One region of the Arthrobacter sp. OAP107 genome, then DNA from elsewhere that is predicted to be linked to it. Evidence: predicted binding sites of a transcription regulator. Region 1 holds the regulator's gene; each other region holds the start of a gene.
What was found. Region 1 encodes LexA, which represses DNA repair genes until DNA is damaged. Its sites were predicted from a motif close to TCGAACANNTGTTCGA; they were not measured.
Positions count from the first base shown of each region.

Region 1 (5,633 bases):
GCCGTCCTTGGTCACGTCGGTGACAACGTAGCGTGCGCAGCCGGCCTCTTCCAGGCGGCCCAGCACATCCCACAGGTCCCCGCCTTCCTTGGTCCAGCCGCGGCCGGCCAGTGTGGTTCCCCGGACGTCCAGGCCGACGGCGATCCGGTCACCGAAGCGGTCGATGGCCCGTGCCGTCCAGTCCGGGTTCTCCAGTGCGGCGGTGCCGAGGTTAACCCGGGCAACGCCCAGGTCCAGCGCCTTCTCCAGGGACTCGTCGTCCCGAAGCCCGCCGGAGAGCTCCACCTTGATGTCCAGCCGGCCCACCACTTCGCGCAGCAGCTCCGCGTTCGAGCCGCGTCCAAAGGCAGCGTCCAGATCCACCAGGTGGACCCATTCGGCGCCCTGCTGCTGCCAGTTCAGCGCCGCCTCCAGCGGCGTTCCGTAGCTCGTTTCGCTGCCGGCCTCGCCCTGGACCAGGCGGACGGCCTGGCCGTTCACGACGTCGACGGCGGGAAGCAGTTCAAGTACCGGCAGCTCGTTTTGGCTCGTCATCGGAGGTTTCCTCAGTTCTTGTAGGCGCTGGAGTTCTGTGGACCCTGTTCCCGTGAGCGGCGTCTTCTGCGGCGCACACGGCGGGTTCGTTCGTTATTTGCCGGGAAGGGTCAGCAGGTAGGCGGCCAGCAGCGACATCGCAGCCAGCACGTAGAACCCGATCTGGACCCAGAGCGGCTTGCGCTGCTGCCTGAAGGACAGGCCGCCGCCCACCAGGAGGCCGGCCAGGCCCATCAGGAGAATCGACCACATTTAGGCGTCCGCCGCCTGCCGGCGGTGCGGACCGCGGAGCCCGTCGACCCAGTTCTTGAGCAGCCGTGCACCGGCGTCACCTGACTTTTCCGGGTGGAACTGGGTGGCGCACAGCGGGCCGTTCTCCACGGCGGCGATGAAGGGGCCGCCGTGCTCGGACCACGTGACCAGGGGCGGCGCCATCCGGGGCTGGATGACGTCGAAGTCCCAGTTCTGGACCCCATACGAGTGCACGAAGTAGAACCGTTCCCCTTCGACACCGTCGAACAGCCTGGAGCCCTCCGGGACCTTAACGGTGTTCCACCCCATGTGCGGCACCACTTCGGCCGGCAGGAGCTCCACCTTGCCGGGCCACTCGCCCATGCCTTCGGCTTCAGTTCCGTGTTCCACGCCGGCCTCGAACAGCACCTGCAGGCCAACGCAAATGCCGAGGACCGGACGTCCACCGGCAACGCGGCGGCCAATCATCCGGATGCCATCAACGGCCTTGAGTTCGCGCATGACCGTCTCGAAGGCGCCGACGCCGGGAACGACCAGCCCGTCGGCGTTCAGCACGTCCTCGGGCTTGGAGCTCAGGATGACCTCGGCACCGGCGCGTTCCAGGGCACGCACGGCCGAACGGACGTTGCCGGACCCATAGTCCAGGACGGTGACGGTGGGTTTGCCCTCCGGGGAGGCCGGCTTCAGCGTGGCCGACGGGTCGATGATCGCGCCCTCGCGCAGTACTTTGCCGGTCACAGTGCTCCCTTGGTGGACGGAATGCCTTCGACGCGGGGGTCCGGTTCGACGGCTGCGCGGAGTGCCCGGGCAAAGGCCTTGAACTGGGCTTCCACGATGTGGTGCGGGTCCCGGCCGGCGATGACGTTCATGTGCAGGCAGATGCCGGCGTGCAGCGTGATTGCCTCGAAGACGTGCCGGGTCAGGGATCCCGTGAAGTGCCCGCCGATCAGGTGGTACTCCTGCCCGGCAGGCTCGCCGCCGTGCACCAGGTAAGGCCGGCCGGAGACGTCGACAACGGCGTGTGCGAGGGCTTCGTCCAGGGGCACGGTGGCCTCGCCGAAGCGGCGGATGCCGGCCTTGTTGCCCAGCGCGGTGCGCAGCACCTCGCCGAACGTAATGGCAACGTCCTCAACGGTGTGGTGGACGTCAATGTGGGTGTCGCCCGTGGCCTTGACGGTCATGTCGATGAGTGAGTGCTTGCACAGCGCCGTCAGCATGTGGTCATAGAACGGGACCGATGTGCTGATGTCCGACACTCCGGTGCCGTCGAGGTTGATCTCCACCAGCACGGAAGATTCGCTGGTGGCACGCTCCATGCGTGCAGTCCGTGCCTCGGCAGCCTTGATTCCGGTGTCGCTCATGGTGATAGATGTCCTTTGACGAAGGATGGGGGCGGACCTGACCCGGTCCATGTTCAAGTTTAGGCCGGAAGTGCAGCTTGCCGGGCCAGGATGCTTTCCAGCGCTTCCAGGAAGGCTGTGGTTTCGGTCTCAGTGCCGGCGGTGACCCGCAGGTGGCCGGCGATGCCGACATCCCGCACGAGCACCCCTGCGTCCAGCAGGTCCTGCCAGACCCCGTGGGGATTCTCCAGGCCGCCGAAGAAGACGTAGTTGGAGTCGGACGCCGCGGGCCGCAGCCCCATCCGCGTCAACTCCGCGACAATCCGGTCGCGCTGTCGCTTGATGTCCTGGACGTCGGCCATGAGCGCCTCGCGGTGCTGCAGCGCGGCGAGGGCGGTTGCCTGCGTGACGGCCGAGAGGTGGTAGGGCAGGCGCACCAGCCGGAGGGCGTCGGTCACCTCGGGAGCCGCGGCCATGTAACCGAGGCGGGCGCCGGCCAGGGCGAACGCCTTGCTCATGGTGCGGGAGACGATGAGCCGCTCCCGGCCGGGCAGCAGGGTGAGCGCGCTGGGCGTGCCGTCGTGTGCAAATTCGTGATAGGCCTCGTCCACGACGACGATCGCCTGGCTGGCCTCGCCTGCCTCGTAGACCGCTTCCACCACATCCAGGCCCAGGCCCGTGCCGGTGGGGTTGTTGGGCGAGCACAGGAAGACTATGTTCGGCTGGAGTTCACGCACCTGGCTGGCGGCCGACTCGGCACTGAGGCCGTAGTCGTCGGCGCGCTTGCCGGCGATGTAGGCAGTGTCCGTGCCGCTGGCGAGGAGCGGGTACATGGAGTACGTCGGCGGAAAGCTCAGAAGCGACCGGCCGGGGCCGCCGAAGGCCTGGAGGATCTGCTGGAGGACCTCGTTGGAACCGTTGGCTGCCCAGAGATTGTCCGCGCTGAGCCCGTGGCCAAGGTATTCCGCCAGCGCTTCCCGAAGTTCGGTGAATTCACGGTCGGGGTACCGGTTAAGCCCGGTGGCGGCCTCGCTTACCGCCGCGGTGATGGCCGCCCGGACGTCGGCGGGCACGCCATGCGTGTTCTCGTTGACGTTGAGCAGGATCGGGACGTCAAGCTGCGGGGCGCCGTAAGGGGACAGCCCCCTCAGGTTGGTCCGCAGGGGCAGTCGGTTCAGTCGCTCAAGCTGGTCAGTCACCTACACAGTTTAAGTAACCTGCAGGGCTGGCCGGAAACTGTGACGGTTCCGGCGCCCGGGAACCGCACGGTTCGGGGGGCGTGAAGCTCTATTTGTTCGGTACAAAAAGCTGCTGCCCGGGCATGACCTTCCCGGCCTGAAGGTCGTTGAGCTGGACGATGTCCGCGATCACATCCCGTGGATCGCGGTCCGGGTCGACCTTGCCCGCGATGGCCCACAATGATTCGCCGGGCTGCACCGTGACCGACACCGTCGGCGTGACGGCGAGACCGGTGGCGCTGTCAGCAGCCTTTGCCGGCGAGTTCAGCAGCCCGGTCAGTGACAGGATCACGGCGGCGAGCAGGACAAGCGGGAGGCCGATCAGGACAATCCGGCCACGGCGGGTGAGGCGCAGCCGCGGCGGCTTGCCGGGCCGGGAAACTGCCGTAGAAGTTACTGCTGCTGTTGAAGCTGACATGGCGTGAGCCCTCCTGGACCAAAGTTGTACTGCCTCGCGTTCGAACAAACAGTTCGAACACCGGACTGACAAGCGGCCCTCACTAGAACACATGTTCGAACTTTGCTTTTCCTAGTTTTAGCATCTATCAACGAATTAAGTCGAGACTCGCTAGAACAAATGTTTGAAAAAGCCCAATGGCTGGCCTACGTTGGAAATCAAAGAACAACCACAACTGCAGTTGATCAGCAGGGTCTGACATTTTTCAGGCCGGAAGTTCCCGGCCTCTGCAGCTACCGCAACCGGGAGGAACGGAAAGGCGTTGGCGAACATGGCAGCACAGGCCTCTGACGGCAAGGCTCCCCAGCGCAGCCCGCGGTCTCAGCGGACCCCCAAGGGACTTACAGTCCGCCAGAAGAAGATCCTGGAAACCATCCAGCGTTCGGTCAACGAGAACGGCTACCCGCCGTCGATGCGGGAAATCGGTGACACCGTAGGCCTGGCCAGCCTCTCCAGCGTGACCCATCAGCTTTCGCAGCTGGAAAAGCTCGGCTACCTGCGGCGCGACCCCAAGCGGCCGCGCGCCATGGAGGTCCTGATGCCGCTCACTCTGGATGCGGGAACGGCGAAATCCGGCGGTGACAAAGCCCCGGCCCCCAGCACGGCAGGCGGCTCCGTGTCCGAACTGCCCAGCGCGATGGACACCGCCATGGTGCCGCTGGTTGGCCGGATCGCGGCGGGCGGTCCCATCCTCGCGGACCAGATGGTGGAGGAGCTGATGCCGCTGCCCCGCCAGCTGGTGGGCCATGGCGAACTGTTCATGCTCAAGGTCGCGGGCGACTCCATGGTGGACGCCGCCATCTGTGACGGGGACTGGGTTGTGGTCCGGCGGCAGAGCGACGCCGTCAACGGCGACATCGTCGCGGCACTGCTTGACGATGAGGCCACCGTCAAGACCTTCCGGCAACGGGACGGCCACACCTGGCTCCTGCCGCAGAACACGCAGTACGAACCCATCCTCGGCGACCACGCAGTGGTCATGGGCAAGGTGGTTTCCGTACTTCGCTCGCTGTAGCCCCCTGGGGCTTGTCCCCACGGAATCTTCGGCAGAGAACTTTCGGCCCCGGGCTGCTGCAGCCCGGGGCGTCCCTATGCCTGGGCGCCGGCGAGCCTCTCCAGTGCCGCGATGGCGGTCTTCCGGTCGGTCGTTGGCCAGAACGGCGGCAACGCGGCCCGCAGGAACCCGCCATAGCGCTCCGTGGACAGCCGGGAATCCAGCACGGCCACCACGCCCTTGTCATTCGTGGACCGAATGAGACGCCCCGCCCCCTGGGCAAGCCTGATGGCCGCGTGCGTGGCGGATACCGACATGAAGCCGTTGCCGCCGGCCTGGGCAACAGCCCGCGACCGCGCCGTCATCAGCGGATCATCAGGGCGCGGGAAGGGAATCCTGTCAATCACCACCAGGCGGCATGACCCGCCCGGCACATCGACGCCCTGCCACAATGACATCGTGCCGAACAGGCAGGTGTCGGGTTCATCGGCGAACTGCTTCACCAGCGCCGTCATGGTGGACTCACCCTGGCAAAGAATGCTGACATCCAGCCGGGTGCGCAGGGCATCTGCTGCTTCCTCTGCGGCCCGACGGGAGGAGAACAGACACAGCGCTCCCCCGCCGGACGCGCGGATCAGTGACTCGAGTTCGTCCAGCGCCTCGGGCGACGTGCCGCGGCCAGGCTTCGGCAGGTGGCCCGCCACGTAGAGGATTCCCTGCCGGGGATAGTCAAAGGGCGAACCCACGTCGACGCCGGTCCAGCTCGGGGCGCCTTCCCCGACCAGGCCCAGCCCGCCCGCAGCGGGTTCGAAAGCAGA
Region 1 covers NZ_JBEPOK010000001.1:3,509,459-3,515,091, forward strand. Annotated here, with positions in the region: gene priA (bifunctional 1-(5-phosphoribosyl)-5-((5-phosphoribosylamino)methylideneamino)imidazole-4-carboxamide isomerase/phosphoribosylanthranilate isomerase PriA) at 1-534, opposite strand, end outside; gene ABIE00_RS16120 (CG2302 family histidine operon protein) at 628-786, opposite strand; gene hisH (imidazole glycerol phosphate synthase subunit HisH) at 787-1,524, opposite strand; gene hisB (imidazoleglycerol-phosphate dehydratase HisB) at 1,521-2,147, opposite strand; gene ABIE00_RS16135 (histidinol-phosphate transaminase) at 2,207-3,325, opposite strand; gene ABIE00_RS16140 (LysM peptidoglycan-binding domain-containing protein) at 3,414-3,782, opposite strand; gene lexA (transcriptional repressor LexA) at 4,093-4,836, shown strand; gene ABIE00_RS16150 (ATP-dependent DNA helicase) at 4,911-5,633, opposite strand, start outside.

Region 2 (5,633 bases), 3.4 Mb from region 1:
TCGCTGGCCGCATTCTTGAGCTCGCCGCCCTTCCGGCCGGCGCCTCGAACCATGACTATGACGCCGCCGCGGGGCAGATCCGCGCCCTCTTCGCCGAAAGCACGATGCCCGAGGAGATCGGTCGGGAACTCCGTGCTGCCTACGGGCGGCTGGGACAACAGGCCGCGGCGGTCGGTGAGGATGCAGCAGCGCCGGTGGCAGTGCGCTCCTCAGCCACCTCGGAAGACCTCGCCTCGGCCAGCTTCGCCGGCCAGCAGGACACCTATCTCAACGTCTCCGGGCCCGACGCCGTCGCCGCCGCCGTCGTCGAGTGCTGGGCGTCACTTTGGAACGCGCGCGCCATGGCATACCGCTCACGGAACGGCTTCGACCCGGCCACCGTGCGCCTCGCCGTGGTGATACAGGAGATGGTCGACGCCGCGGCGGCCGGCGTCCTGTTCACCGCCAATCCCGCCACCGGCCGGCGTGACCAGGTGGTGATCAGTGCCGCCTGGGGGCTGGGCGAATCAGTGGTCAGCGGGGCCGTCACCACCGACGACGTCGTGGTGGATGCTGCGACGGGCCGCGTGGACCAGCGCCGGACGGCGGACAAGAACGTTATGACGGTCTACGACGGAACGGGCACCCGGGAGCAGGCTGTGCCCGAAGAGAAACGCCGGGAGCCCGTGCTCGACGACGATGCGGCGGCGGCGCTGGCCTGCCAGGGGACAGCCATCGCCAAGCACTTCGGGTCGCCCCAGGACATCGAATGGGCGCAGGCGGCAGGGGAGTTCTTCATCCTGCAGGCCCGCCCCATCACCGCGCTGCCGGAACCCTCGGCCGATCCCCCGACGGAGTGGCCGCTGCCGTATCCGGACGGGATGTACTTCCGGGCCAGCATCGTCGAGCAGTTGCCGGACCCGTTGTCACCCCTGTTCGCCGACCTCATCGACGGCTCCGTGGCGAAGTCGCTGAACGCGCTGCTCAACGAGGCATTCGGCAAGAGCGTGGTGCGGCCCGGGGACGTCTCGCTGCCCACCGTCAACGGCTACGCGTACTACTACTACAACAACGCCGGAATGCGGCGGGTCATGGGCAGGTCGCTGACGGCCATGCGTGCACTGGCCCAGGGCAAGGCGCACATGGGAATCAAGGGCTGGCGCGACCACTCGCACCCGAAGTACCGCGGACTGGTGAAGTTCTGGGCGGCCAAACCGCCGGCGGATCGTCCGGCCGCCGAACTGCTGGACGGCATTTCGGCGTTGCTCGACGCCGGCGCCGCGTACTACACCGCGGTCCAGTCCATCATCCCCATCGCCGCCACCAGCGAGATCATGCTCCGGAGCTACTACGACAAACTCGTCCGTCGGCCCGGTGACCCCTCGGCGGAGGTCTTCCTCCTCGGCTACGACAGCGAACCCATCCGCGCGGAGAAGTCCCTGTACGACCTTGCCGTGTGGACCCGCGAAAGCCCGCCGCTGGCTGCGGCGGTCACGGAAGGCTTAGCGGACGCCATCGCCGAAGCTCTCCGCAGCGGCACGCCTCCCGCTGGCGTGGACGGAGATGTGGACCCGGCACAGTGGGACGAGTGGTGTTCCCGCCTCCAACGGCACCTGGACCGGTACGGGCATGCCGTCTATAACCTGGATTTCGTCAATCCTGTGCCGGCCGATGACCCGTCCGCGCTGCTCGAGACCCTGAGATACTTCGTGCGTGGGCAGGGCAAGGATCCGCACGAGCGCCAGCAGCGGTCTGCCGACCGGCGGGAGGAGCAGGCCCGGCTGATCAGCGCCAGGCTGGGGCCGCGCCGTAGGGCCGTCTTCCGCAGGCTGCTGCGCTGGGCACAAAAAGCGGCGCCCGTCCGTGAGGACGCGCTGGCCGACGTCGGACTGGCCTGGCCGCTGATGCGGCGGATGCTGCTGGAACTGGGGGAGCGGCTGACGGCTGGGGGCGTCGTCGCGGCTCCGTCCGACATCTTCTGGCTCCGCCTCGACGAGCTCCGCAACGCCATCGAGTTCGGGCTGGCCACGCCCGGCGCGGCCATCACCGGCACGGACCGGCCGGTGCGGGCGGAAGCCGTTGAACAGCGCAAGATGCTGTGGCGTGGCCAGCGAAAAGCCGCGGCCCCGCAGCTGCTGCCGGAAAGCCGGTGGATGGAAAGGGTATTCGGCAGCATGATGCCCGCACGGTCGGTGCAGGAGGCCGGGGACGTCATCACCGGCGTGGGCGCGAGCTCGGGGCGGGTGAGCGCGCCGGCCCGGCTGCTGCACGGCCCCGACGACTTCGCCAGCATGCGGCCCGGCGAGGTGCTGGTGGCACGCATGACCACCCCCGCCTGGACGCCGCTGTTTGCGATGGCGTCCGCCGTTGTCACGGACGTTGGCGGGCCACTGAGCCACAGCTCAATCGTCGCCCGGGAGTACGGCATCCCTGCCGTCCTGGGAACGGGGGTGGCCACCCAGCGGGTGTCCAGCGGGCAGCAAGTTATGGTCGACGGCGACGCCGGCACAGTCACGCTGGACAGTTCCGGAACCTGACCCCAAGCAGGTTGCAGATCAGGGCGTTCTGAGCGCTGGGAATGCCCTGGTCTGCGACCCGGTTTTCATTCAAGAAGTTTTTCGGCCGGTCCGCATGGGGTGTGCTTTCCGCCCTTATATTGTCGTAGCCCCCTGTCATGCTGTGGGTATGGATAGCGCAGTAGTTGCGGAGACGTTGGAGGCCATCGGTGCCTCTGCTCTTTCGCTGGCTGCTGGGCTGGAGCGGGTGGCTGGGTTGGAGCGGGCGGCTGGGTTGGACCGGGCGGCTGGGTTGGAGCGGGCGGCTGGGTTGGAGCGGGCGGCTGGTCCGGGTCCGCTGCCTGGTGCGGTGGATCCTTTGGGGGATCTGGCGGATGCGTGCCTGGAGGGTCTGGCCGGTGTGGCTGCGATGGAGGCCCGGCTGGCGGCGGTGAAGGTGCACCTCGCCGCGGGGTTCGCCGCGGCGGAGGAGGCCATGACTCCGCCGGGCGCGTCCGGGCAGGACCGCACCGTCCGGCAGATGTCGCTGACTGCTGAGGTGGCGTGTGCGCTGACCGTCAGCGAAGGGTCGGCGGGACGGTTGCTGGTCGAATCCGCCAAACTCACCAGGGATCTGCCGTTGACGCTGGCCGCGCTCGGGGCGGGAACGCTGTCGTGGCAGCACGGGCGGATCATGTGCGACGAGACCGAGGGGCTGGGCCCGGAAGCGGCGGCGGCGTTCGAGGCGCATTTTTTGGACCCGGACGCACCCGGGTATGCGCGGGGTTGCCCGGCGGGGGAGCTGACGCCGGCGAGGTTCCGGGCCAAGGCGCGGTACTGGCGGGAACGGCATCACCCGGTCAGCATCGAAAAACGCCACCACAGGTGTGTGCAGGACCGGCGGCTGGAGTATGCCCCGGACCGGGACGGCATGGCCTGGCTCTCGGCGTATCTGCCCGCGGACCAGGCCGCCGGGATCTGGAACCGCACCACCACCGCCGCCCGCGCCATGCAGGGCCCGGCCGAAACCCGCACCCTGACCCAGCTCCGCGTCGACGCAGCCGCCGCATGGCTGCTCGGCCCGGCACTGCCGGTGGACGGTTCCGCTGACGACCCGGCCACAGCATTCATTCCCGCAGCTCTCGCGCCGACAGATTCCCTGCCCGCCGACTCTCCGGGGGCCATTGACGTGCCAGCCCGCGGCCCCATCCAACCCGGCGGGATACCGTCCCCGGGAATACAGCCCGGCGGTGTGCCGTCCCCGGGACTGCATCCCGGTGGTGTGCCGTCCCCGACGGCGCAGGTCCTGGTCACCGTGCCGGTGTTTTCGCTGCTCGGCCTGTCCGGGGAACCGGCCACACTCGACGGGCACGGTCCGATCCCGCCGTCCATGGCCCGCCGGCTCGTCGCCGACGGCGCAACCTCATTCCTCCGGGTCCTCACCGACCCCCGCGACGGAGCACCACTGGAGATCGGCCGCACCAGCTACCGGCTGACCAAACCGAGGCGCCAATGGCTGCGGCTCCGCGACGCCAAGTGCACGTTCCCCAACTGCAACAACCACTCCCTGGACAACGACGCCGACCACATCCTCGCCTGGGCCGACGGCGGCGGCACCGGCGTTACCAACCTCGGCCAGCCCTGCCCCAAACACCACAGGCTCAAACACACCACGCAATGGAGACCGGTCGGCGCCACCCGCGACACCCCACCGGGCTGGACCTCACCCAAGGGACGGTCCTACCCGGCCGAGCACCAGGACTGGGAACCACCCACCTGGCCAGAGGACTTTGACCCGGCGCCTGCTGCGGACCCCATTCCGCTGCCTCTGGATCCTTGGCCCGACTGGCCCGACGGGGTGCCACTCACGGCCGCCTGAGGACGGCTCTGCTCTCGATGAAGCCCATCATTCCCGTTGTCGGTTGTCTTCCGTTGCAGCAGTTTCCTACCTTCCGGAAACGCTACGGCGCGAGCACCCGGATCGGTGCGCCGTCCAGCCACGCCGTGACGTCCTCGAGCGCGCCGCCGAAGAACGCGCGGTAACTGGCGTCGGTCACGTATCCCAGGTGCGGGGCCAGCAGGGTCCGTGGCGCGTCAAGAAGGGGATGGCCGGCCGGCAGCGGTTCCTGGTCGAACACGTCGAGCGCCGCCCCGCGGATCCAGCCCTCATGCAGCGCCGTGACCAGCGACTGCTGGTCCACCAGGGGACCGCGGGCGGTATTCACCAGCACGCCGTCCGGGCCGAGCAGCCGCAGTTCGCGTTCACTGACTATTCCCTCCGAGCGCGGCGATAACCGCAGATGCAGGGACACGACGTCGGACTCCCGGAACAGCTCTTCCTTGCCCACCTTCCGGGCACCGGCCGCCGCGGCGGCCTCCTCGGTCAGATTCTGGCTCCAGGCCAGCACCTCCATACCGAAGGCCCGGCCGTAGCCGGCCATCCGCGTCCCGATCTTCCCGAGCCCCACGATTCCGAGGGTCTTGCCGGACAGTTCGAAGCCGACGCCGGTCTGCCACCGTCCGTCGCGAAGTCCGGCCTCCTCCTGCGTAAGGTTCCGGGCAAACGCCAGCAGCAGTGCCCACGTCAGCTCGGGCGCGGCCGTGGGCGAGCCGCCCGTTCCGCAGACGGTGATCCCCAGCCGTGATGCTGCCTCCACATCGATCGAGGCATTGGCGGCGCCGGTGGTGACAAGCAGCTTCAGCCGGGGCAGCTTTTCAAGGACGCTTTCGGGAAACGGCGTCCGCTCCCGCATGGCAATGATGATGCTGGAGTCCTGCAGTGCTTCCACAACCTCCGCTTCCGTGGCGAGGTGCCGGTTGAACGCGGTGACGGCGACGCCACGCTGTTCGAGGGAGCTCCAGTCGGCGAAGCTGTGGGCCACGCCTTGGTAATCGTCGAGAATCGCGAGCTGCTGCATGCTGTCCTTCTGCCGTGAAATGAGACCTGCGCTGAATGAAACCGGCGCTTAAACCAAGGAGGCAGGAACCTGCCGAAGCAGGCCCCTACCTCCTGAGGCTAGCTGGCTTTGACGGCCAGCACAGGGCACGATGCCTCCAGCAAAATCTGCTGGGCCGTGCTGCCCATGATCAGCTTCCCTACCGGGGTCCGCTTCCGGAGGCCGATCACGATGAGTTCGGCCCGGTACTTTTCCGCGGCGT
Region 2 covers NZ_JBEPOK010000001.1:81,558-87,190, forward strand. Annotated here, with positions in the region: gene ABIE00_RS00345 (PEP/pyruvate-binding domain-containing protein) at 1-2,516, shown strand, start outside; gene ABIE00_RS00350 (HNH endonuclease signature motif containing protein) at 2,665-4,353, shown strand; gene ABIE00_RS00355 (D-2-hydroxyacid dehydrogenase family protein) at 4,436-5,392, opposite strand; gene ABIE00_RS00360 (universal stress protein) at 5,491-5,633, opposite strand, start outside.
Region 2: the regulator LexA is predicted to act here: its motif matches at 2,586-2,601, upstream of ABIE00_RS00350 (HNH endonuclease signature motif containing protein).

Region 3 (5,633 bases), 780 kb from region 1:
TAACCGCGTTGACCATCGCCGCGTTGTGCGCCGGCAGCCTCGTGCCGTGGACCAGGACCCGGGATTCCGGAGCCCCGCCCCAGCGGCGTGCCAGGCGCAGGAGGGCGTTGTTGCCCTGGGCGCGGTGGCCCGCGGCGATGTTGCCCAGCGCGTCGATGATCCGGACCTTGGCCCGCGCGACGCTGTCGGCGTCCAGGTTTTCGAAGCCGGTGCCCGCAACATGCCCGGCCACAGTGCCCGTCATGTTGTCCAGGCTGTTTTCAAGGCCGGCCGCCTCGGCGGTCTCCGCGGTCATTGGGATTTCCTAGCTTCCGGCCCCGACGGCGATCCGGTCACCTGCAGTGACGCTGTCCGACGCTGCAGGGGTACCGTCAATTTCCTCGAACATGGCCTGGTAAGCACCGGTTTCCCCGGCTGCCTGGGCCTTGCGGTGGTCGAGGGCGCGGGCACGGCCGATGCTGCCCAGGTAGAAACGCTCGTAGAGCTCGATCCGGCTGCCCAGTGCCGAGCCGGCGAAGTCCCAGGCGGTGCGCATGATGCGGGCGCGTTCCTGGGCGCTGATGCCGTTGGCGCCGGGCAGGTACTTCTGCAGCAGCGGGCCCAGCCGGGGATCGCTGAAGGCACCGCCCGTGGGAGTTGCCAGCAGGTTGTGCGAGCCCATGGACTTGATGATCTCGTTGATCCGGATCATCCAGCCGGGCATGATGGCCCGCAGGGAGCTGATGTCGTCGTGGCAGAAGAATGCTCCGCCGCCCCAGTCCGAGGCCCGCAGTTCCGCGGAGTGGATGGCCGCGCGGGTGAGGCGGAGGTAGGTGTAGATCTCACCGAGCATCGCGCCCACCTCGGGCTTGTTCTCGGTTCCGGTCACCTTGGCGATCTGCGTGCAGAGGTCATAGGCGAACTCCAGCTTCACGGCGGCGCGGATGGCCGTCTGCTGCTGGGTGTTGCCGGAGGCCGTGCCGGCGTTGATGGAGTTATAGACGTCCAGGTTGCCGTCGATGAACACGCGGTTCCAGGGCACCAGCACGTCGTCGAAGATGATGACGGCGTCCTGCTCGTCGAAGCGGGCGGAGAACGGCTTGTCAGCAACATCGGCGTCCACGCCGTAGTGGTCGCGGCAGATGGCGACGACGCCCGGGGTGGCCACCGGTATGGCGAAGGAAAGGGCGTATTCCTCGTAGCCCTTTTGGATAGGCACCGCCGGGTAGACGTACAGCTCATCGGCGATCGGCCCGAGGGTGGCGAGCATCTTCGCGCCCCTGACGATCAGGCCCTCCTGGGTCCGCTCCACGACGCGCAGGGTGAGTTCCTCGTTCATGCCCTGCAGCTCCCCCACGCTCTTGTCGATCGCGGCGTGCACGATGGTATGGGTTAGCGCGAGGTCCTTTTCGATCACTTCGCGGTGGTACGCCGCCAGGCGCTGGTGGTACACCGGGTCCCCGGAGCGGTCGAAGATGTCCTGGCGGGACACGTGCCCGGCCAGGACCACATTGACGTAGTCCGGCGTGCGGCCCAGCATGCCGTTGGAGTAGCGGGCCAGGCGGTCGAAGGCGCGGTGGCGCCGGGCGATGTCCTCCGCGTTCCTGGGGAGCGAGAGGCTTACGTTCATGGCTTCGCCGGTCTCGGGATGAGTGGTCAGGCAGTCCGCGGCGTACTTGTGCTGGTAGTCGAAGTAGCCGGCCATACCTTCTACGGAGCCCTTAAAGGCCGGGTGGTCAAGGACAGAGATACGCTCCGACCCCAGCCACACCTCACGGCCGTCGTCCAAGCCCCGCTTGTACTCTGCTCCGGTGCGTGCAGTCACTGTGATCTCCTTCTAGCCGGATCCAACACTGGCGGTCCGACTACCATTTTTGGATAGAAAATATATTCCTGTTCGATTTTATATAAACAGCACAACTTTGGCAATGGTCCGCCAAGCACCCGTGAGCTGCCTTACAGCCGCAGGAGGGCCGCGCTAACGGCGCGGACGGAGTTCCGGCTCTACGCTGCCCGGTACTATCCCGCCGGCGGTCACGGTGTGCACCTGCGGGCGCTCCGCCGTGAACCGCCCCAGCGGCTCGCCGGATAAGGAACGCGGCCGACCGTCAGCCACAAAGCCGAGCAGCAGCGGCCGCAGCTGGTCGGAAACTTCATCGAAGCTGTCCTCGGGAAAGCCGCGGAGCATCGGGGCGTCCTGCCAGTGCGCCCGGTTGCCGAAGAGGAACGGCAGGTCAAAGCAATGCGGGCTTCCGGCCCCTTCAAGCTTGCTGGGAACCGAGAACCGCAGCAGCGTCGACTCCACTCCTGCGGCGTTAGCCCGGCCAGCCAGTTCCGTGGCGGCAAGGCCGAACTGGTGCAGGCTCATGGCCTCCACGAGCTTGGCGTGCGGGGTTGCCTCCGGCAGCCGCGAGTCGAGGAAGTCCAGGACTTCGCGGGCTTCCTCGAAGTGTGCGGCCACGAAGTCTGCCACCTGCTCCGGTCCCACAGCAGGCACCGGCACAGCATGCAGGAAAGCTACAGCCTCGTTGTCCGTACTGGTGAGCAGCAAAGACTCCACATGCAGAGCGGAGGCAGCACGGCGAAAGTCCATCGCCCACTCCGGAACCAGCCCGCCGTCCGCCGCCGGCACCAGCCCAAGTCCGCGCCCCGCATATGCCCTGCCGACTGCAGCCTGGGCTTCAAGAATGGCGGGAATGGGAGCATCAGCCAGTCCCCCGCCCCCGCACCCGCCGTTGGCAAGCGCGTCATTGAGAAAACCGTTGAACAGTTCCCGGCGTTCTTCATAGGCAGCGGGGCTGAGCGGCGGCTGCCAGGGCAGGCTGAACAGCGCTGTCCGGCTAAAAAGTCCCTTCGCGGCGGGGGCGAGGCTAAGGATGTAGGCGTACCAGGCCCCGGCCGAATGGCCGGCGAGGGTGACGGCCGCAGGGTCTCCCCCGAACGCGGGGATGTTCACCGAAACCCACCTGAGCGCCTGCAGGATGTCCTGCGCACCGAGGTTGAGGGGCCCGCCGGATCCGCCCAGTAGCGCCAGCGCGCCCAGCCGGTAACTGAGGGTGACCACTACGGCGTTGCCCTCGGTGGCGAGCCGTGCGCCGTCGTACCAGCCCACGTTTCCCGCGCCGCTGATGAACGCTCCGCCGGGGAGGAAAACGAGGACGGGCAGGTCCTGGGCGCCCTCGGGTGCCCAGATGTCCAGCAAGAAGGAGTCCTCGTCCTGCGGCAGGCGGGAAAGTGCCGGGCCCATGAGCCAGTCCAGGGACCCTGGCGACTGCGGAAACACGGTGGGGCCGACCTGGGCACTCCCGGGCGAGGGATCGCCGAGCGGCGAGAACCGGTCGGCAGCGTCCAGCCGCTCACCGTAGCGGACCCCGGGAACGTGGACGACGCCGTCGGCTGTCTTTCCCCAGTACACCGAGTCACCGGCGGAGAAGGCGTGCGGCCCGGCGATGAGGTGGGGGCTCATGCGAGCTGGTTGTAGTCGTCGAGGTTCACGGTTCGGGTGATGTTCCAGAAGTCCACAACCTTATAGGGCCAGATCTGCGAGACGCGGCCGAACCTGTTCTTGTACCAGGTCTGCACGGAGGGATGGCCCCAGGCCTTGGTGGCACTGGCGGCATCCAGCTTTTCGATGAAGCCGTCCAGCACTTCCTGCTTGAGGTCCAGGCCCTTCAGATCGTTTTCGACGATGATCCGGATGGCCTCGAGGATGTATTCGACACCGTATTCGATCATGGAGTACAGGCTGCCGTTCACCACATGGCCCGTGTTGGGACCGGCGACCATGAACAGGTTGGGGAAGTTGGGAACCGTGATCCCGGCGAAGGCCTTGGCATCGCCGCCCCAGTATTCGTGCAGGTCCGCGCCCTTGCGGCCGGTAATCTGTAACGGCTCGAGGAAGTCAGAGGCCTGGAACCCGGTGGCGTAGACGATGATGTCCACTTCGTGGAGCACGCCGTCCTTGGTGACGATACCCTCGGGGACCATACGGTCGAGCCCCTCGGTGACCAGCGTGGTCTGCGGCTTCTTGAGCGATTCGGCCCACACGCCGTTGTCCCGGAGCATCCGCTTGCCGCCCACGATGTAGTTGGGCGTGACCTTGGCCAGCAGGTCGGGGCGGTCCTGGTACTGGCTGGCCAGCAGCTCGGTCAGTTCGCGGCGCACTTTCTCGTTCACGGCAGAGACGCTGCCCGGCCTGTTCCAGCCCGGCTCGGCGACAGCGGTGTGCTGGCGGCCCTCCACGCCCAGCCAGTGCTGCCAGAACCGCAGCCACTGCCCGTAGTGCGGGAGCTTCCGGACCAGCCACTGGACCGAATCCGGCATGTCGTCGTAGTAGCCCTTCGTCGGAAGCATCCACGGCGAGCTGCGCTGGAAGACCGTCAGCGCGGAGACCTGGTCCACGATGGCCGGAACAATCTGGTAGGCGCTGGCGCCGGTTCCGATCACGGCTACCCGTTTGCCGGTCACGTCCACGCTGTTGTCCCACTCGGCCGAATGCATCTGAATACCGGCAAAGGATTCACGGCCCGGGACGTCCGGATACTTGGGACGGTCAAGCTGCCCGACGGCGGTAATCACGGCATTGAACAGGCGCGTCGCGGGGCGGCCACCGGCGTCGATGGTGTCAACGTTCCAGAGGCCGGTGGTTTCGTCGTAGTCCGCGGACGTGACCTCGGTGTTGAATTCGATGTTGTCCAGGATGCCGCCCCGTTCGGCCACCTGGCGCGTGTACTCGAAGATTTCGGGGCCCTGGGAAAACTGCTGTGGCCAGTCATCACGCTGGGCGAAGGAGAAGCTGTAGGCGTAGTTGGGCGTATCCAACCGCACACCGGGGTACGTGTTCTTCCACCAGGTGCCGCCCACACTGTGGCCCTTCTCGAACACTGTGTAGGGCACGCCCGCCTGCTTCAGGCGGTAGGCGGCCGCCATACCGGAGACGCCTGAGCCGATGACGGCGACGCTGAAGTCCCGGCCAACAGCGATGTCGCGGAAGTTCCACTTCGGCTTGCCGCCGTGGCCCTCGACCAGGGCCATGTCATGCATGAGCATCGGGTGGTACTCCGGGTTGGCTGCATTTGTGATCCAGGTGAGGATGTCCTGCGCTTGCGCCTCCGTGAGTGTCCCGACGCCGGTCAGCTTCTCGTCCCGAACACGCTTCAGTGCCGCGAATGCCAACTCCCGCGCCTGCACCTGCTGTTCGCCGCTCATGCCGCCATGGGGCATGCCCGTGATTTCGGCAGGGGGCTGCGGCGGACGGAGGTCATCGCGCAGCAGCGAGAAGTCCCGGGTGACGGCTGCCAGGGCGACCATGAGGGCCGGCAGGTCCGAGCCCTCCACAATGTCGCGGAGGAAGGCATCGTCTTCGGTGATGGCCTCGTACTGGTCACGCCAGTACAAGTCATCCACCACCGCCTCCCCTGTGCCCTGGGCTGCTGCTGCTGTGCTGGAGTTGGTCACGGCGGTTCTCCTTGTGATTGGGGGATCTGCAGAGGACCGACGTGATCCGGGTCTCTCCTGCGAGCTATCTCCATTCTATAAGCTGTTTTGCATAAGTCAATCAAGAAAATATTCTTTGGGGGCGGCTACAATAATGCACATGGCGAAAAGTACCGATTCTGAGACGCTGAGCAAACACATCCGGGATTCCCTGCGCG
Region 3 covers NZ_JBEPOK010000001.1:2,732,254-2,737,886, forward strand. Annotated here, with positions in the region: gene ABIE00_RS12750 (MmgE/PrpD family protein) at 1-295, opposite strand, end outside; gene ABIE00_RS12755 (4-hydroxyphenylacetate 3-hydroxylase N-terminal domain-containing protein) at 305-1,804, opposite strand; gene ABIE00_RS12760 (carboxylesterase family protein) at 1,958-3,445, opposite strand; gene ABIE00_RS12765 (flavin-containing monooxygenase) at 3,442-5,436, opposite strand; gene ABIE00_RS12770 (GntR family transcriptional regulator) at 5,576-5,633, shown strand, end outside.
Region 3: the regulator LexA is predicted to act here: its motif matches at 1,859-1,874, upstream of ABIE00_RS12755 (4-hydroxyphenylacetate 3-hydroxylase N-terminal domain-containing protein).